Hoeflea algicola: one gene and its partner. The protein of the gene in region 1 interacts with the protein of each later gene in a pairwise test. Links are inferred from orthologs where the notes say so. Each region holds a gene or a part of one and is shown on either strand. Other genes may lie near its edges. The genes, in order: trkA and ptsN.

What was found.
Region 2: the proteins of trkA (region 1) and ptsN interact in binary tests that used the Escherichia coli proteins (3 or more experiments, as listed by UniProt). The link is inferred for Hoeflea algicola from one-to-one orthologs.

What each region holds. Positions count from the first base shown.
Region 1 is NZ_JAOVZR010000001.1:657,088-660,313, reverse strand. The notes cover bases 250-3,154. They hold trkA (Trk system potassium transporter TrkA), read right to left. Parts: upstream 2,438-3,154; coding sequence 1,061-2,437; downstream 250-1,060. Other genes in these bases: ntrX (nitrogen assimilation response regulator NtrX), read right to left, coding at 2,504-3,154; OEG84_RS03330 (potassium transporter TrkG), read right to left, coding at 250-1,056. In the rest of the region: more of OEG84_RS03330, read right to left, coding at 1-249; more of ntrX, read right to left, coding at 3,155-3,226. UniProt on the Escherichia coli protein: Part of the constitutive potassium transport systems TrkG and TrkH. May regulate the transport activity of TrkG and TrkH systems. Binds to NAD(+) and NADH.
Region 2 is NZ_JAOVZR010000001.1:3,714,733-3,717,898, forward strand. The notes cover bases 317-3,161. They hold ptsN (PTS IIA-like nitrogen regulatory protein PtsN), read left to right. Parts: upstream 317-1,429; coding sequence 1,430-1,894; downstream 1,895-3,161. Other genes in these bases: rpoN (RNA polymerase factor sigma-54), read left to right, coding at 317-489; hpf (ribosome hibernation-promoting factor, HPF/YfiA family), read left to right, coding at 737-1,309; OEG84_RS18095 (BQ00720 family protein), read right to left, coding at 1,962-2,219; OEG84_RS18100 (Hsp20 family protein), read right to left, coding at 2,275-2,706; OEG84_RS18105 (nucleoside hydrolase), read left to right, coding at 2,968-3,161. In the rest of the region: more of rpoN, read left to right, coding at 1-316; more of OEG84_RS18105, read left to right, coding at 3,162-3,166. UniProt on the Escherichia coli protein: Seems to have a role in regulating nitrogen assimilation.

The DNA of each region.
Region 1 (3,226 bases):
CGAAATCCGGTAAACCTTGAAGCCGCCGGTGGTCGAATAGATTCCACCGCCTACAAGCACGATCAGAAGCACGATGATTTCAGGCCAGAGCGCAAGCACGCCTGGCCTGCTTTCAATTCCGCTGGTGGCGATCAGCGAGGTTGCCGCAAGCAGGCTTTCGGCAAACACCGGTCCCAATTCAGCCCCGCCCGAGACTGCTGACAGCCGTGCGGCAAACAGCACTGCGAACACCAGAATTGCCGAGCCGATGATGATCGCTTCTGGATTGGCAGCAATGAAGTGTTTGGGTGTACGCAACAAACGCCGCCGCCAGAACACGCTCACCGTCCCGACAGCCAGCCCAACCGCAAGCACGATCTGCGCCATCGGGCCAGCATGTTGCTCAAGCGCGCCGTCAAATGGCAGGAACCCGCCGGTGGCAATCGCCACCATCGACATCATTGCTGCAAACGGCCCCGCCACGCCCGCCAGCATCAGCGCGATGAAAACGATAAGCGTCATCAGAAGATATTGCCAGAATACGTCGCGGAAACCGGCAAGATCGATGGTCATGTCGCTGGAATGCCCGGTAACAACGCGTCGATCACCGGCAGGCAACCCGCCAAATCCGCCGGGCGCCAGTACGTGAATGATCGATACCAGCGCCAGAAAGCCGCCATACCACTCCACCGAGGCCCGCCAGAACAGGATCGCCCGCGGTGCGGTCTCACGCGTCAATAACGTCGAGCCGGACGTGGTCAGCGCCGACACCGCCTCGAACCAGGCGTCGATCCAGGACAGCCCGGCCAGTGTCTTGAACGAGATCGCCGCGACGATTGGCAACAAGAACCAGACCGCAACCAGCGCAAGATAACCCGATGAACGGCCGAGCCGCCTTGGAAACCCGGCAATCGAGCCGAGCACCATCAGCGCAGCAAACACACCCAGCGAACTGACCAGCAGCATCGAAAACGCGAGATCGCGCATGCCATCGGCGATCGCAAACAGCACCGCCGGCGCCATCATGGCGAACAGGCCGCCGACAGAGACCGCCAGCACGTGAAGGATGCCGAGCATGGAGCTAGAAGAATTCGAGGCTGACGCGGAACATCTGTTCCACATGGCGCACCGAATCCAGCGCCGCGAACATCACCACCCGGTCCTTGGCCTTGATCTTCTGTGATCCGTCGGGCCTGATCACCTGCTTGTCGCGATAGATCGCGCCGATACGCACGCCATCGGGCAGATCCAGATTGCGCAGCGGCTTGCCGACCAGCGGCGAGGTCTCCAGCGCTTCGGCCTCGATCACTTCAGCCGAGCCCTTTTGCACCGAATAGACCGCCCGAATGCGACCGCGGCGAACATGCTGCAGGATCTTCGAAATCGTCACCGCGCGTGGATTGATATGGGCATCGATGCCCAGCGTCTTGGTAAACCCCTGAAACGAGGGATTGTTGATCAAGGCCAGATTGGCCTTGCAACCCAGTCGCTTGGCCATCACCGAGGACAGGATGTTGACCTGGTCGTCATTGGTCAGCGCCACCATCAGATCGGCGTTCTGAATGTCTGCCTCGACGAGGATGTTCTGATCAAGTGACGAGCCGTTGAGCACGACGGTGCGCGAGAGCGAATCGGCAATCGAAACGGCGCGGGCGCGGTCGGCCTCGATGATCTTGACCTTGGTCTTGGGCTGTCGTTCCTCGATTGCGGCGGCGACGTAATAGCCGATATTGCCGCCGCCGGAGATGACGATGCGGCCGGCCTCCTGCTCCTCATGCCCGAACAGGCCAAGCGTGCGGCGAACGTGCTCACGGTCACAGACCACATAGGCCAGATCACCGGTTTCCAGCTGATCGGTGGAGTGCGGCACAAACAGCTTGTCATGGCGCCAGACGCCCACCACGGTGGCAATCAGATCGGGAAATAGTTCGCTGAGTTGCAACAGCGGCGTATTGACCACCGGGCAATCTTCAAGACACTCGATCGCCACCATCGCCACCTTGTCGTCGGCAAAGCGCACCGCGTCGGTGGCGCCGGGCAGCGCGATCCGGCGCAACACCATCTGGCCGACTTCGACTTCCGGCGAAATGATCACGTCGATGGGCATGTGATCGCGGGAAAACAGATCTGACCAGTGCGACTTGAGATAGGACTGGGCGCGGATGCGGGCAATCTTTGTCGGCACATTAAACAGCGAATGCGCAACCTGGCAGGCCACCATGTTGATCTCGTCATAAAGCGTGACGGCGATGATCATGTCGGCCTGATCGGCGCCGGCCTGGGCCAGCACGTCTGGATGGGCGCCGTGGCCGACATAGCTTCGCACATCCAGCGTGTCGCGGATCGCCTGGACCAGCGTCGCCGACGTATCAATCACCGATACGTCGTTATCCTCGGCGGCCAGACGTTCGGCGATTCCGTAACCCACTCGTCCCGCACCGCAAATGATGACCTTCATTGCCGTCTCCCTGCACGCTCTCTCATGCGTTTGTCACACATGCCGGCAGCAGCCAGCAAGCGCCGCTTATACGCCAAGCGATTTCAATTTGCGATGCAGCGCGGAGCGTTCCATGCCGACAAATTCCGCGGTGCGCGAGATGTTGCCGCCAAAGCGGTTGATCTGGGCAATCAGATAGTCGCGCTCGAACAATTCCCGCGCCTCACGCAACGGCAGCGTCATGATGTGGTTTGATCCCGCAGCCGAGGTCTTGGGCAACATGTCGGAGACATCGTCGGGCAGCATATCGGCGGTGATAACTGTATCTGGACCATCAGAGCGGGCCAAGATCATCAGCCGTTCCATATAGTTGCGCAATTGGCGAATATTGCCGGGCCAGGTGTGGGCCTGGATCACCGCCAACGCATCCTCGCCGATGCGGCGGTTTCTGATGCCTGCCTGTTCGGAAACCTGGCGCATGAATATGTCGACCAGGAACGGAATATCCTCACGCCGTTCGCTGAGCGAGGGTACCCGCAACGGCACCACAGCGAGCCGGTGGTAGAGATCTTCACGAAACTCGCCGTCGGCAATCAGCTGTTCGAGATTGCGCGCGGTCGAGGAGATGATTCTGACGTCTACCTTGACCCGCTTGGTGCCGCCGACGCGCTCGAATTGCTGGTCGACCAGCACCCGCAGGATCTTGTTCTGGGTGCCGCGCGGCATGTCGGCGACCTCATCGAGATAGAGAATGCCGCCATGGGCTTCCTCAAGCGCGCCCACCTTGCGCTCGTGGCTGGCAGCACTTTC
Region 2 (3,166 bases), 3.1 Mb from region 1 along the record:
AACTGGCTGGCGCGTTCGCTCGATCAGCGTGCCCGCACCATCATGAAGGTCGCGACTGAAATCGTCCGCCAGCAGGACGCCTTCCTGCTTAACGGGGTCGACCATCTGCGGCCGCTCAACCTCAAGGCGGTAGCCGACGCCATCGGGATGCATGAATCGACTGTGAGCCGTGTCACTTCGAACAAGTACATGCTCACCCCACGCGGGGTTTTCGAACTCAAATATTTCTTCACCGTGTCGATCGCCTCGGCCGATGCCGGGGGCGAGGCTCATTCCGCCGAATCGGTACGTCACCGGATCAGGGTTCTGGTCGAGCAGGAAGAGCCTGCCGCGGTCCTTTCGGATGACGATCTGGTAGGTTTGCTCAAGCAGTCAGGTGTGGAAATCGCCCGTCGCACTGTGGCCAAATACCGCGAGGCGATGGCTATTCCATCTTCGGTTCAGCGCCGACGCGAAAAACGCGCCCGGGCGCGCGCAGCCGCACTTTGATAGGCCTGCGGCAATTGCTTGATAACGCAACTGAATTGCCCAGAAATCGGGCTGCGCTTGACACTATGTGCAGTGCAGCGTAGAAGCCGCCCCGCATTGGGTAAACGGAAATCCGCCGCCCGTCAGCCCGGCTATGTCAAGTTAAAAATTGCATGGACCGGGGCAATTGACCGCCGTCAGGCGCTTGGATGAGCGCGAAGCATGGCCTAGACTGAACTCCCCAAGTGACAATGAGAAGGGACAATCCATGAACGTGCGAGTGTCAGGAAAACATATGGAAATCGGCGAGTCCTTCAGGACCCGCATCGAGGACCACGTCACGGGTGCCGTCCGGAAATACTACGATGGCGGCTTTTCCAGCCATGTCACCGTGGAAAAATCCGGATCAAGATTCCAGGCGGATTGCAAGATTCACCTTGATACCGGTGTGGTGCTACACGCCACCGGCGAAGCGCAGGACCCGCAGCCGGCGTTCGATGCCGCCGCAGAGCGGGTTGAAAAGCGCCTGCGCCGCTACAAGCGGCGTCTCAAGGATCATTATGCCAACGCCCAGCAGAACCAGACCCAGCTTCACTATGCAGTTGTGGATTCCTCTGGTGATGACGCCGAAGAAGTGCCTGAAGATTATTCTCCGGCGATTATCGCCGAAAGCACCAAGCAGCTCGTCACCATGAGTGTGGCCGACGCGGTGATGGCGCTTGATATGACAGACGATCGGATCTTGATGTTCCGCAATGCGGGCAACGATGCCCTCAATGTGGTCTATCGCCGCAATGACGGCAATATCGGATGGGTTGACGCTGGCGGCGTTAAATCCTGACCGTTATGGCCGGTACAAAGCAGACCATTGGCAGCGCGGAGTTTGGACTTCGCGCCGCCGGTGGTTTTCGCAGAGCCAACCACGAGGCCCGGAAAGCGGGCTTGAAACGAGGATTTTGATATGGCGCTTGCTGATCTGATTGCGCAGAACTCCGTGCTGCCCGCGCTCAAGGCAAACTCCAAAAAACAGCTGTTGCAGGAATTGGCGGCCAAAGCCTCGGAAGTCACAGGACTTCCCGAGCGCGAGGTGTTTGACGTCATTCTGCAGCGCGAACGTCTCGGTTCCACCGGTGTTGGCAATGGCATTGCCATCCCCCACGGCAAACTGCCGACGCTGGATCATATTGTCGGCGTGTTCGCCCGGCTCGACCAGCCGGTCGATTTCGAATCGCTGGACGACCAGCCGGTTGATCTGGTCTTCCTGCTGCTGGCGCCCGAAGGTGCAGGCGCCGACCACCTCAAGGCACTGTCACGGATCGCCCGGGTGATGCGCGACAGTGACATGGTCGCCAAGCTGCGTGCCACCGACAACGCAGCCTCGCTCTACGCATTCCTGACGGAAGAGCGGGCCTCCAACGCCGCCTGAGCGGGATTCCACTGGTTTTTTCGTGCCGTTGCATCCGGGGCGCCATAGCCCCGGCCGCTGCTGTAGATCAGTGCAGGCTGACGGTTTTCAACTCGTCTTCGGCGGCGCGATAAAACGTGCTCGAACGGTTGTCGGTCAGCAGGATCGGCGTGCCGTCGGCGCCAAACAGCGCCCAGAGTTCAAGTCCCGGGTCAAGCTGCGGGGCTTCGGGGAAGCGGGCCGTAACGTCTTCCGAGTTCATCTTGCGGATGTAGCCGACTTTCCCGGCTCCGAGCAGCGCCAGATCCTGGGCAGATAATTGGGATTTTCCTGATTTGGCAATCATAATAATTTCCTCCTGTTCGTGGCAGGAAATGTCCTGTTGGATCGAACCATGGTGTTCAGTCTCGAACCGAAATGTTAATTTTTCGAACCATGCGTTCCGGCTCGGGGCGGATCAGGTCTACCGACAGCAGGCCGTTCTTGAGCTCTGCGCTGGTCACCTGCATGCCCTCGGCAAGCACGAACATGCGCTGGAACTGCCGTGCGGCAATGCCCCGGTGCAGATATTCGCGCCCATCGGCATCGGATTGGCGTCCGCGAATGACCAGTTGATTTTCTTCGGTGGTGACGTCGAGATCTTCCTCGCGGAAGCCGGCGACAGCCAGCGTGATCCTCAGCCGTTCGACCTTGGTGCCGTCCGAAGAGGCGCGAATTCGTTCGATGTTGTAGGGCGGATAACCCTCTGACCCCTTGGCGATGCGCTCCAGGGTCTTTTCCATTGTATCAAAGCCCAGCAACAGCGGGCTTGAAAAAGGCGTCATGCGTGACATGGCTTGTCCTCGTTCTCAAGCGACAGGCGCCGGACCCGCATTCGGCATCCGGCTTGCCCTCAATATGGGAACTTGATCGCCGCAACGCAAGAACCTACCCACGCGGGGTGCGCGGACCAAGACGACGGCAGCAATTTCGGGCCACCGCCATGCCATATATGAGGAAATAATCAGCATCCCTGGACATTCTGACGGGTCCTTTTGAGTTTGACGTGCTTTATCATCTGGCAAAATCGAATCGCATCACCTCAGGGAGCCGCCATGCCGCCGCGCAAGATCATCATCGACACCGATCCCGGACAGGATGACGCCGCGGCGATCATGCTGGCGCTGGCAAGTCCTGAACTCGAGGTTGTGGGCATTACAGCCGTCGCCGGCAATGTGCCCCTGGCCCGCACCGCGCTTAATGCGCGGATCGTCCTGGAGATCTGCGGCCGCGCCGACATCCCGGTTTTCGCCG